2 linked regions of the Halotia branconii CENA392 genome follow. The protein of the gene in region 2 interacts with the protein of the main gene of each other region in a pairwise test. Links are inferred from orthologs where the notes say so. Each region holds a gene or a part of one and is shown on either strand. Other genes may lie near its edges. The genes, in order: secD and pheT.

Evidence for each region.
Region 1: the proteins of pheT (region 2) and secD interact in binary tests that used the Escherichia coli proteins (3 or more experiments, as listed by UniProt). The link is inferred for Halotia branconii CENA392 from one-to-one orthologs.

Annotation. Positions count from the first base shown.
Region 1 is NZ_CP124543.1:2,302,716-2,308,827, reverse strand. Bases 1,666-4,487 are described here. They hold secD (protein translocase subunit SecD), read right to left. Parts: upstream 3,874-4,487; coding sequence 2,458-3,873; downstream 1,666-2,457. Other genes in these bases: QI031_RS10135 (alpha-ketoacid dehydrogenase subunit beta), read right to left, coding at 3,999-4,487; secF (protein translocase subunit SecF), read right to left, coding at 1,666-2,461. Outside these bases: QI031_RS10160 (sensor histidine kinase), read left to right, coding at 1-157; QI031_RS10155 (GNAT family N-acetyltransferase), read right to left, coding at 117-599; QI031_RS10150 (hypothetical protein), read right to left, coding at 972-1,385; more of secF, read right to left, coding at 1,466-1,665; more of QI031_RS10135, read right to left, coding at 4,488-4,982; QI031_RS10130 (helix-turn-helix domain-containing protein), read right to left, coding at 5,551-5,835; QI031_RS10125 (hypothetical protein), read right to left, coding at 6,065-6,112. UniProt on the Escherichia coli protein: Part of the Sec protein translocase complex. Interacts with the SecYEG preprotein conducting channel. SecDF uses the proton motive force (PMF) to complete protein translocation after the ATP-dependent function of SecA.
Region 2 is NZ_CP124543.1:2,181,706-2,188,077, reverse strand. What follows is about bases 971-4,052. They hold pheT (phenylalanine--tRNA ligase subunit beta), read right to left. Parts: upstream 3,689-4,052; coding sequence 1,253-3,688; downstream 971-1,252. Other genes in these bases: hpsU (hormogonium polysaccharide biosynthesis acetyltransferase HpsU), read right to left, coding at 3,983-4,052; QI031_RS09685 (YciI family protein), read right to left, coding at 971-1,219. Also shown: two-component system sensor histidine kinase NblS, read left to right, coding at 1-349; QI031_RS09690 (zinc ribbon domain-containing protein), read right to left, coding at 403-774; more of QI031_RS09685, read right to left, coding at 950-970; more of hpsU, read right to left, coding at 4,053-4,564; QI031_RS09670 (glycosyltransferase family 2 protein), read right to left, coding at 4,757-5,695; QI031_RS09665 (glycosyltransferase family 2 protein), read right to left, coding at 5,930-6,372.

The sequences.
Region 1 (6,112 bases), 120 kb from region 2 along the record:
TCTTTCGGTAGGAATGCAGTTCTTACTTAATCAAACTCTGTTAGAAGTGATGGGTGGAAAACTGGCACTCATGCCATCTCCTGAACAATTTGAGCAATTTGCTAGGCTGCAAGTGTCTATCCCACTATTGATTCCTGAAGCTGAACTTCCTCAGTAGTTACCGAATCAAGTTTAGATTGTCTGTGTAATACCATTGTGGTGCTGCTATTGGGCTGGAAACCGATTTTTTCGTAAAATCCTTGTTGACAAGTGGTCATGACATACACACGCTCAACACACTTGAGACGGGGATGATTCAAAATGGTTTTTATTAACTTACTGCCTAAGCCAGTGCCACGGTATTTTGGGTGGATAACAACATCCCAAATTGTGGCACGATAAATGCCATCAGAGGTTGCTCTGGCAAAGCCAATCAGTTGCTCTCCATTGCAAACAAAAATCACTGGGTCGCTGTTGGCAACAGCTATACCTAAATCTTCAATACTACGTCCTTTTGCCCAGAAAGCTGAAATATTGAACAATTCTTGGAGTTGATAAAGATCTATTTGAGAGTGGCGATCGCAAATCTGTTCACGAAATTGAATCTGAAGAGAGTTCATGTCTTGCACCCCAATTTGGCAGTGTCATCTCTATTGTTAAGTTATATAGCGCTTCTCGGTTGTTTGCAATACGCTTTAGTTATGAAAAGAGGCTAGGGACTGGGGGCTAGGGACTAGTGGTCTGTCAACCCAAAAATGACAGGTGGAGGCAGGCAGGGGAAGCAGGGGAAGCAGGGGGAGAAAAGAACTGGACTTTTTCACATTAACCCAGCAAAATTATCTTGACAGAGTACTAGAGTAGTGTATTTCATTGATATCAGGACTTACGCACAGGCAACGGAAAATCTAACCGTAGAGGACGCTGAGAACACAGAGAAATAGGACTTTCAAAGAGTTATTGCGTAAGTTCTAGATAGTATTTATCTACATTCCTTATTGACAAATCCATTTCCATAGAGGATGAGTTACTCCCTGTTGGCGTATCCGACAAACTTGTTTTTCTAAGCGTTCCTTTTCCGGTTGTGGTAAGCCTACGAGAATATTGCGGCTTTGCCATACTAAAACAGCCACGGTCATACCAATACAAAACGCTAAACCAAGGGTAGAGAGTGGATGGTAGAAGAGTCCGTAGCGCACTGCTACCCAGGTAAAATATTGCTGCCAAAGAGCAATTTCTGTACGTAAATCCCACAAACAAAGAGGTGCAATAGTCAGCCATAGACAGCCCACAAATAGCCAACGACCGTAAACAGTCAATTGGTGTAGTCTTTGTACTTGTTGAGCAAAAGATGGGTCGGTATTCTCGGTATTGTTGCTAAAAATTGATGGTTGTTCCGGTTGATCCATAAAGCAATAAAATCGCAGGGCATGGGTAGTTACCAGTTATCAGTTATCAGTTATCACTGTTAACTGTTCACTGTTTACTGTTAACTGTCCTGGGAACTAGCGGATGTATCCATTGCCTCAGTACTCGCTACCAGTGTAGATTGACCTTTACGTTCTCGCCACCAAGTTAAAAGAGTACTGGCGATGAAAATACTCGAATAAGCCCCCGCTGTAAAGCCAACAATTAGTGCTAAAGCAAAGTTTTTGAGGGTTTCGCCACCCAATATAAAGATCGCAAACAATGGCAGCATTGTGGTTAAGGTCGTATTGATAGACCGTCCCAAAGTTTGGTTGACTGCATCATCGACAATTTCAGCAATTGGGCGGTTAGGGTTGGTTTTAATAGTTTCTCGAATGCGATCATAAATTACCACTGTGTCGTTGACTGAGAAACCTGTAATCGTCAACAAAGCCACAATAAAGAGGCTATCTACTTCAATACCAAGTACCAAACCTAAAATAGAAAAAATACCTGCGGTGATCAAAACGTCGTGAAATAAAGCAATGATCGCAAATACAGCGTAGTCCAATTGAAAGCGGAAACTCAAGTATAGAATGATGCCTGCAAAAGCAACAACTAACGCAATGACACCAGAGGTAAATAACTCTCGCCCCAAGGTAGGGCCAACGCTGTCTATTTGGTTTTTTTGTTGATCAAAAGTACCGATTTTTTCGCTGAGGGCATTTTGCAACTTGGTACGCTGCTCAACCTCTAAGTTTTTTGTACGAATTAATACACCATTTTGTAAACCTGTATCTTTGTCAGCCACAATTTGGATGCTGCTGTCACCTAATCCTTGTTCTTTAGCTACTTCCCTAACGACATTGATATCAATTGGCTGATCACAGTTACCCGGTTGAGTACAATCTCGCTCCAACTGTACTCGTGTACCACCGACAAAATCCAAACTAGGACGTAAAGGGGCTTTAATTTCTGGGTTTTGCCAAGAAATCACCATTGAGATGATTCCAATAAGAATGATTACACCAGAAATAGCCCACCACAGCGATCGCGATTTATTAATACTTAGTTTCATCTAGCTACCTCTGCCTGATTATTCGACACTGGCAGTTTAGGACAGAAGAGTTCTATCTTCTTCAATGAGGGAATGGAAATTGCTAAAAACAATAATGTGCGACTACAGGTAATTGCCGTAAACATACTGACTGCTACCCCTAAAGCTAAGGTTAAGGCAAAGCCCTTCACTAAACCAGCCCCCAGCCCAAACAGAGCCGCACAAGCAATAACTGTAGTCACATTGCCATCTAAAATGCTAGAAAATGCTCGGTAAAAACCAGATTCTACAGAACGATATAAAGATTTGCCTGCCCGCAATTCTTCTCGCGTCCGTTCAAAAATTAGCACATTCGCATCTACTGCCATGCCAATACTAAGAATAAAACCAGCAATTCCTGGCAAAGTTAGGGTAACACCTAACAAAGCAAAGCTAGCCCAGGTCAATATAGCGTAAACCAAAAGTGCTACATCCGCAATTAATCCTGGTAGTCTATAATACACCACCATGAATATTAGGACTAAAGCTAAACCACCAGCACCAGCGTAGATACTACTAGTAATGCTGTCTTTACCTAAAGTTGCCCCCACAGTCCGAATCTCGGCAATTTCCACTGGTACGGGTAACGCGCCACCACGTAACTGTACGCCTAAATCGTTAGCTTCTTGGGGGGTAAATCGACCTGTAATTACAGCAGCGCCTCCAGTAATCCCAGTAGCGGCAAATTCTGGGCCGACTACGGGAGCGCTAATCAATTCATTGTCGAGAAAAATACCAATACTACGCCCAGTACCTGCAAGGTTTTTTGTCAATTGAGCAAACAGTTCACCACCCTTTGGCTCAAAGCGAATAGCAACATTCCAATTATTGCCTTGAGTGGGTTCACCATAGGCATCTTTGAGGTATTGCCCATTTAATGGTGGATTGGTACTTTCAAATAACTCGGCGATCGCTTGGTTGTTTTTTTGTAATTCTTCTTGATTTTTAGTAATTGCTGCTTGATCGTTACTGTTTTTCAACTCTGCTTGCTTGGCTTTCAATTCGGCTCGTGATGATTGAAAAGCAAATAGTTGAGTTTCTGTACCGATCTTTTGTAGACGAAATTCTAACTGTGCTGTACCACCGAGTACTCGTTCGGCTTGCTCTGGATCGTTGACTCCTGGCAATTGTACTAAGATTTTGTCTTTACCCACAGTTTGGATCACTGGTTCAGAAACGCCGAGACCATTAATTCGTCCTTCGACAACTTTCTGAACGCCTTCTAAATCTCGTTCAGTGATTTCCTTCATTCCTGGTGCTGGTTTCACCTGAATTGTAAGCTGTGAGCCTCCGCGCAAGTCCAATCCTAGAGGTACAGGAATTTTCGCAATCACCACAATAGCGGCGATGAGCAGGACTAAAATCAAGGCTAATAGCGATCGCTGTCTTTGCATACCATAACTCGCAACTGACAAAGGCTATAATAGCGTTCTTTTTAGGAGTTATGAGTATTAGTTAAGAGTTATAAATTAAGAATTAGGAGTAACGATTTCTCCTCCTAATTCTTAACTTTTAAGTTTTAGACTCGCAAGGCTGCCATTTTTTCTACAGCTTCCACTATTTGCTCTGGTTGGACAATTGTTAGTCTTTCCAGGTTGCCGTTATAAGGGGTGGGGATATCTTGGGAAGAAAGCCGCAGTACCGGAGCATCTAGTTCATCAAACAAGCGATCATTAATTGAGGCGGTTAATTCTGCACCAATACCACCAGTTCTCATACATTCTTCCACAATAATCACTTTATGGGTTTTGCGTATGGATGCGCCGATGGTATCAAAGTCTAAGGGTTTGAGTGATATTAAATCAATTACTTCTGGATCATAACCTTGTTTTTCTAAAGTTTTGACGGCTTGTAATACGTGATGGCGCATCCGTGAGTAGGTGAGAATTGTGACATCTTTACCTTGACGCACAACTTCGGCTTGATCTAAGGGCAGCAAATATTCTTGTTCTGGTAGGTCTTCTTTTAAGTTGTAAAGTAGAACATGTTCAAAAAACAATACTGGATTGTCGTCACGGATAGCGGCTTTTAGCAGTCCTTTGGCGTTGTAAGGTGTAGAACAAGCTACAATCTTTAACCCAGGAACGGCTTGAAAGTAGGCTTCTAACCTTTGGGAATGTTCTGCCCCTAGCTGTCTGCCCACGCCTCCAGGGCCGCGAATCACCATTGGAATTTTAAAGTTACCGCCGGAAGTGTAACGCAACATGCCAGCATTATTAGATATTTGGTTAAAGGCAAGCAGCAAAAAGCCCATGTTCATGCCTTCAATTATTGGTCGCAACCCAGTCATAGCTGCTCCCACTGCTATGCCAGTAAAGCTGTTTTCTGCGATGGGGGTGTCTAGAACTCGGAGTTCGCCATACTTTTGGTATAGGTCTTTGGTAACTTTGTAGGAACCGCCATAGTGTCCTACGTCTTCACCAAGAACGAATACACTCGAATCACGCGCCATTTCTTCATCAATGGCTTCCCGCAGAGCGTTGAAAAATAGTGTTTCTGCCATTTAGACCTTTAGTACGACTATTTGAGTACGACTATTGTTTTAGAATCTTATCGCGCCGCAGTGGCAAATATGGTGAGCGATCGCACTAGTTAGAGATTTACTACTTTAGTTACAGAGCCAGAATAAATAGCTAACAACTAAAAATTCATCAGCTTTTTCCTGTTTCTAGGTGTTTTCCCTATCGCTTGTGCTAACTGAAGTTAAAGCTATTCCCAAATTGCCAATAACTGCACGATTAATTTATTCAATATAGGTGACTATCAATTTAAGAGCAGCTTAAGATTTAGTCAAATCAACGAAGTATCGTTAAATCATCCAGTAGCATTCTGGGGAAACAACAAACGTCCCATACTTTATTGAAAGCGGCAGAAAACTTTATCCCTTCATTAGTGGTTAAATCAGTGAACACTTAGACAAGCTACTTCGGCTGCGCCCTTCTCCTATCAAAGACACTGCGCGCTAAGCGTAGCTTATGCCGCAGGCTTTACGACTGCGCTCAGGCTCAACTCAGTACAAATTCCCTATGTCTGAAAACTTCATCCCGCAAGTTGGCGTGAAGTTTTTTATTTCACCTTGAGGATGAGCTTAACTGAGTGACTTGGTTATCTGGATAGCGTTTAGGCCTTCCTGGTTTACGTTTATGCCGCTGATTAATTGATTTTTCGCTTGCGGCTGCCAATTCTTCAGGTGTACATTTAAACAGGCGCAAAGCATCTAAATATTTTTTTGGTGTCATTGTGGGTTCAGTGCGTCCAGCTTCCCAGTTACGAACACTGGTTTCACTGATTGCAAGTCTGAAGGCAACCTCTGCACGGCTAAGTCCAGCACGCTCTCTCAGGACTTGCATATCCATATCTCATGCTCCCCTTGAAAAGTTTATAAGTAATTTATTAAATCAACTGATAGCAATATCAATTGCAAAAAAAATTGTTAACTATATTCCTTTATAAGCGATCGCAGCCTTCTCTTGCAAACAAGGCTGATTAAATCAGTTATCAGATGAAGCCTACCACTGGTGAGCAGTCGGGAATTTCAACCCAAATACATCACTGATAACTGTTCATTATTTAGGACTTACGTCACTATTCTTTAGTAATATCAAGCATTGCATCGCTTGGTTCTTCTAACAT
Region 2 (6,372 bases):
AGTAGCGATCTGTACCTACAAATTAGATCCCAAGCCCACTTCTCATACTCTGTCTTCTCAAGTACGGGTAGAAATCTCCGATACTGGTATTGGTATTGCCCCAGAAGATCAACAAGCAATTTTCGACCGCTTTTTCCGTGTAGAAAATCGAGTTCACACTTTAGAAGGTACTGGTTTGGGTCTATCAATTGTCAGAAACATTATGGAAAGGCATCGTAGCGTAGTGCATCTAGTCAGTGAAGTTGGGGTAGGTACGACTTTTTGGTTTGACTTAAACGTTTTTGATGACGAAGCACTACAAAAAGTCGTAGAGCCTAAAGCTGAAGTACCTAAAATTCCTGCAACCTAGTACCGCTGTACATAATTCGTAATACTTTGACTTTGCTCCCCTGCTTCTTCTAGTCAAGATGCCGACAGGGCTATGAGCAAACATAGACATAATAAACCCAGTATTAGCAGTAAAGCTTGATTGCGTTTCATCCAGGCTTTGACAGTTGCACTCAAGTTACTGGTGTAAGGCTGTGATTGCAAATTCAATTGGCTATTGTCAATATTGTCATACAAAGTACAGTCCTTGGCGTATGGACGTTGGGGGAAATTGCAGGTGTTATCAGCATGATAGGTACAGCTTTCACACAGATATTCATCCCCTGTCGCACGGTGCAACGGAATACCGGGATGTCCATAAGCTTTGAGCGTTGTACGACAATATGGACAAGTAATAGCCTGATTATCAACGAGTTGATGGCAGCGAGGACAAGATGTTGTAGCCACAACCTAAGTGTAAATGTAGGTAAACATTATTGATTTTAGCTCTTGTACCAAAAGTGAATTTAATGCCTGGAGCGATTAGCTTGCATCCGGGACATTATACAGTGCATAACTGTAAATTCATTTACAACTCGTATCATTCTGCGGATATGGGGTTTTGTTCTCGAACAGCTTATTGTTAAAAAGCCTGAATCCATTCTTTAACAAAATATTCAGTCCAGATGCCATTTTTCCAATAAGGATCATTCTCAATCAATTGACGCACAGTGGCTTCCTCTGCGGCTTCATAAATGCCGAAAACTTGAGTGACATCTTTGGTAGGGCCAATAGTAATCAGTACACCTGATTCTTTTTGTTTTGCTAAACCGTCTAAATGAGCTTGACGATAAGGGGAACGTTTTTCAAGAACGTCTTCGCAGTAAGTTCCCCACATAATGTATTTAGGCATGGCAATCAATGTAAAAAAGGTGACAACTAACAACTAACTTCTGAGATTAACGCCGAATTTTTCCACCAAAGCTTCACGAACTTTGTTGTGGACTGGTTCAACTTCTGTATCGGTGAGGGTGCGATCGCTGGCGCGATAAATCAGGCGAAAAGCCAAACTCCGCTGTCCTTCTGGCACATTTTCACCACGATATTCATCAAACAATTCTACTGATTCCAGCAAACCCTTACCCGCTTTGGTAATAGATTTTTCGATGTCGGCAACCGAGATTTTTACAGGTGCGAAAAAGGCGATATCGCGATCGCTAGCAGGATAAGTTGAATAAGGTTGGAAGGCAGGAGTGAGGATTTCGTCTTCATCTAAAGAATCTAACAGCACATCTACATCTAGCTGGAACAAATAAACGGAATCTGGTAAACCTTTTTCTAGACGCAATTGCGGATGCAGTTGCCCAAAAATCCCCAGGCTATTGCCCCTCACCCATAGAGAAGCAGTGCGTCCCGGATGCAAGCGGGGATCGCGGCGATCGGGTTGATATTCTACTTGTAAGCCTAATTGTTGAAAGACGCTTTCTAAAATTCCTTTAGCTTCAAACCAGCTCATCTGCTGCTCACGACTGCCTTTTGACCATTTACCAACAGTGCGATTCCCTCCCATAATTCCAGCCAGGGCTTCTGCTTCTTGCAAACCTTCTTCTTCTTGCCAGAAGATTCGCCCTATGTCAAAACCGTTCAGCGAACCGTTACCTTGCTCTAAGTTGTACTGAAAAGCATCAATCAAACCAGAAATTAAATCGGTTCTCAACGCCGAATATTCTGTAAATAATGGGTTACTTAAGACTATTTGTCTGTCTTCTCCTGGCTTTACTAAAGAATAGTGAATTAATTCTGTTAAGCCTTCCGCCCGCAAGTGAGCGCGTAACTTACGGATTAATTCTTGATCTAAAGATAAATAGCCTGCTTCCGACTTTTCTGGGAGAGTATCGCAAAAATTATCATAACCATAAAGACGGGCGATTTCTTCAATCAAATCAATTTCTCGTTCTAAGTCACGGTAGCGATAAGGCGGCACAGCAACATTCCAAGTACCTACACCAAAAGCAGTTAGCTGACATCCTAAAGCTGTTAAAACGCGCTCTACGTCTTGTTCTTTGAGTTCTCCTGTTTCTTCACCTAAATCGACTGGCCCTAGAACTTGATTGACTCGCTCTAAACGCAAAGCAATAGAACGACTCCAAGTAGCAGGATCAGGGCGAGTGTCAGCAATTTCTTGGTGGACAATTACTCCTTGGGCTAATTCACTCATTAACGATAAAGCCCGACGATTGGCTATTTCTAACTCAGCTCTATTAACGCCCCGTTCGTATCTTCCCGAAGCTTCACTTCGCAGTCCCACACTCCGGGAAGAACGGCGAATCGCTACAGAATCAAATAATGCTGCTTCTAAAACTAAGCTTTGAGTATTTTCATGAACTTCGGTTTCTTCGCCACCCATAACGCCCGCTAACGCCACAGGTTTGTCGTTAGCAGTGATTAACAAATTTTGGGTTGTGAGGGTGCGAGTTTGCCCATCTAAAGTTTTGAGAGTTTCCCCAGCGTTGGCAAAGCGCACACCAACAATTAAACTTGCCTCGCCTGTAACAAATTGTAAACGTTCTTTGTCAAAGGCGTGGAGAGGTTGTCCCCATTCCAACAATACATAGTTAGTTATATCTACCACATTATTGATTGGTCGGACTCCAGCTGAGCGCAAGCGCTGTTGCAACCAATCGGGAGATGAAGCGATTTTTAGATCTGTAACTACTGTGCCAATATAAGCAGGGCAAGCTTGTTGATCAGTAATCTTTAAAGTTAAATTTCCGTCATTTTGAGTGATTGATACTTCACTTGGTTCAGGGATGCTTAATTTTTCACCCGTTAAAGCTGCGACTTCTCGCGCTATACCTACCATACTGAGGGCATCAGCACGGTTGGCTGTGGCTGTGACATCTAAAATTACGTCATCTAAATTTAATAGAGGACGCACATCACTACCCAATGGCAGATCTTTTTGGGGAAAAATATAAATCCCATCGATATCAGTGGGTAAACCAAGTTCCTTTAAAGAACAGATCATGCCCTGAGATGGGACACCACGCAGTTTTGCAGGTTTGATTTTTAAATCGATATTTGGTAAATAAGTACCTGTAGTTGCCACTGGCACATAAATATCTGCCCGGACATTGGCAGCACCACAGACAATATTTAAAGTCTCTGCTGCACCGACATCTACTTGGCAAACACTTAATTTATCAGCATTGGGATGGGGTTGACGCTCAAGCACTTTCCCCACAACAACGCCATTTGCCCAAGTGCGGCGATCTTCAATATCTTCTACTTCAAACCCAGCCATTGTCAGAGTTTCGGCTAATTCTTCGGGGCTAAGTTTTATTTCTACTAGTTCCCGCAGCCAATTGAGAGAAATACGCATCTTGTTTGAGGAATCGTCTTTTGCTCTAATTTTAGGGTGTCTGCTAGCAAGCGATCGCAACTTCGCCAGTTCTACCCCTTCACTTGCATAATCCTACTACGTTGCACTTGCGAATCTCTATGCCTATTTTTTAGTTGTTGCTGACGCTGTATCCATTGAAAGCGGCGAGAAACTCTATTCCTTCATGGGTGGTTAAATCAGCGAACAGTAAACAGTGATAACTGGTAACTGATAACTTCTTTCCATGCCCCATACCCGAAAACTTCACCCACAAGTAGATAAAGTTTTTAATTTTTAATTTTTAATTTCGCCTTGTGGTAATAATCTGGAATACCGTGGACGACAGGGGCTTCCCAAGCAAACCTGTCCAGGAGGCATAGAAGTAAAAACACTACTACGAGCGCCAATCACAGCATTAGCTCCAATTTCCACTCCTGGCGCTACGAAACAATCTGCTGCTACCCACGCCCCATTACCAATAATAATACTTGCTGTTTTCAACCCAAATGCAGGGTCTTGGATATCATGACTACCAGTACATAAGTAACTTTTTTGAGATATTACACAATGTTCACCGATGTTAATCTCATCTAGGCTGTATAAAACTACATCATCTCCAATCCAACTGTAGTTGCCAATACTGATTTTCCACGGGTAAGTAAAGCGGGCGGTAGGTCGAATTAATACACCTTTACCAATATGAGCGCCGAATAATCGCAGTAGAAAGCAGCGCAATATACTTAATGGTTGAGGAGTTAAGGGAAAAGCGATCGCCTGCACTAACCACCATAACAAAATATACCAACCTGCACGCCCGCGATCAAACCAGGATTGGTCATACTTACGTAAGTCTACAAAAGGTTTGTCTGTTGTCATTGGTAAGTTGTCAGTTGTCAGTTGTCAGCGATGCACTGAGTTTCGACTGCGCGGCAATCGAGCGAAGTCGAGATTCAACTACCGCTTGTCGAAGTGTTGTCAGTTGTCAGTAGTTATTCTTCTTGCTTCCTCTAGTCCCCTAGTCCCCTAGTCTCCCCTGCCCCTCTGCCCCTCTGCTTCTTACTCCCTGCTTTAACTTACTGTTTGCCCAATTTCTTGAGTTAAAGATGAGGGTACAGACTTAGATGTAGTTGTATTTAATTGACCGCCACAACTGCGTAACTCATACAATTTAACTCCGATTTGATATTCATATTGACTCAGCAAACGTGCATAGATATATCCAGCTTTACCATCTAAAAAACCGCGCTGAATAATGTAGAACAAAACGAATCGCAAAAATGGTTTAAACGGCAAACGCACCCAAACTTTTTTCAAAAAGCGCTTGCGTTGTACTGCATCACCAAACAAATTTGCACCAATGGTTCCGCTGTCGTCTTTACCTGTGAGCAAATTGAAATAAACACGAGCTTCCCAGTTAGAATAACGATTATGTCGTTCTAACCAATGGAAAAGGTCACGAAAATCTTCGTGCAGCATATCATTTTTGAGATATCCGACTTGTCCTGACAAAATAACGTGTTCGTGAACTTCGTTATCTCCAGTATTGGGGATATCTTCGGTATTTAAGTTTTCGTAGCGTCCTTGTTTATGCTTAAATAAACGGAGATTCCAATCGGGATATTTGCCACCGTGGCGAATCCATTTACCTAAGAAAAATACCCGGCGATTGAGGTAATAACCTGTGTATTGATCATTTTGAATTGCCTTGGCGATTTCTTCCCACAATTCGGGAGTAATGCGTTCATCGCAATCTACAATCAGTACCCATTCATTACGAAAAGGTAGATTATCTAAAGACCAATTTTTCTTTTTCGGCCAGCGTCCGTTGAAGTGAAATTGCACAATATTTGCGCCGTAACTTTTAGCTATTTCGGCACTTTTATCAGTACTTTGAGAATCGACGATAAATACTTCATCTGCTCTTTGGACACTCGTGAGACAAGCCGGTAAATTTGCTTGTTCATTCTTTGCAGGAATAAGTACAGAAACTGGGATTTTAGATAACATAATAATTATTATTGATTAAGTAACTAAATGGGCATGGGGCATAGGGCATAGGGCATAGGGCATAGGGTACTTGTACTTAGCGTAGCCGAAGTATGGGGCATGGAGCATGGGGCATGAGGCAGAGGAGATTGAAGAGAATACCTTGAATTTGTACCATAATCCTTCTCCCTTGCTCCCTGCTCCCTGCTCCTTTTCCTCTTGTCTTCCCCTGCCCCTCTGCTTCTTTACTAGCCCCTAATCTCTAGTTCCTAGTCCCTTCTCTTCACAAGACTCTACTGCACATAAATGAGAAGCAGTATATTTCTTATTTGATGTAAACAACAGACCTTGAATAGCTGCATTTAAATAACCTACTTGACCGTAAGCATACACAAGTTTATCAAAGCGCTCTGCTGGGTCAGAAAAATATTGTAATGATTTGTATAAACCACGTATAAATCGTTCGCCACCCCGCTGTAATTGACCCATACCAGCTTTACCCGCTAGTTGTTCGCGATAGCACTCACTGATTCCTTGCCACCAGCCTCGATTTAAAAACCAAGAGCGCTTGAGACGCTCAGGAGCAACATTATGAGCGACTAAAGCTTCTGGAAGATAAGCAACTTGCCAACCCTTTTGTAAGGCAAATTCGGTCATTTGCAGTTCTTCATTCGAGAGCAAGTTTTTCCCGACTCGCC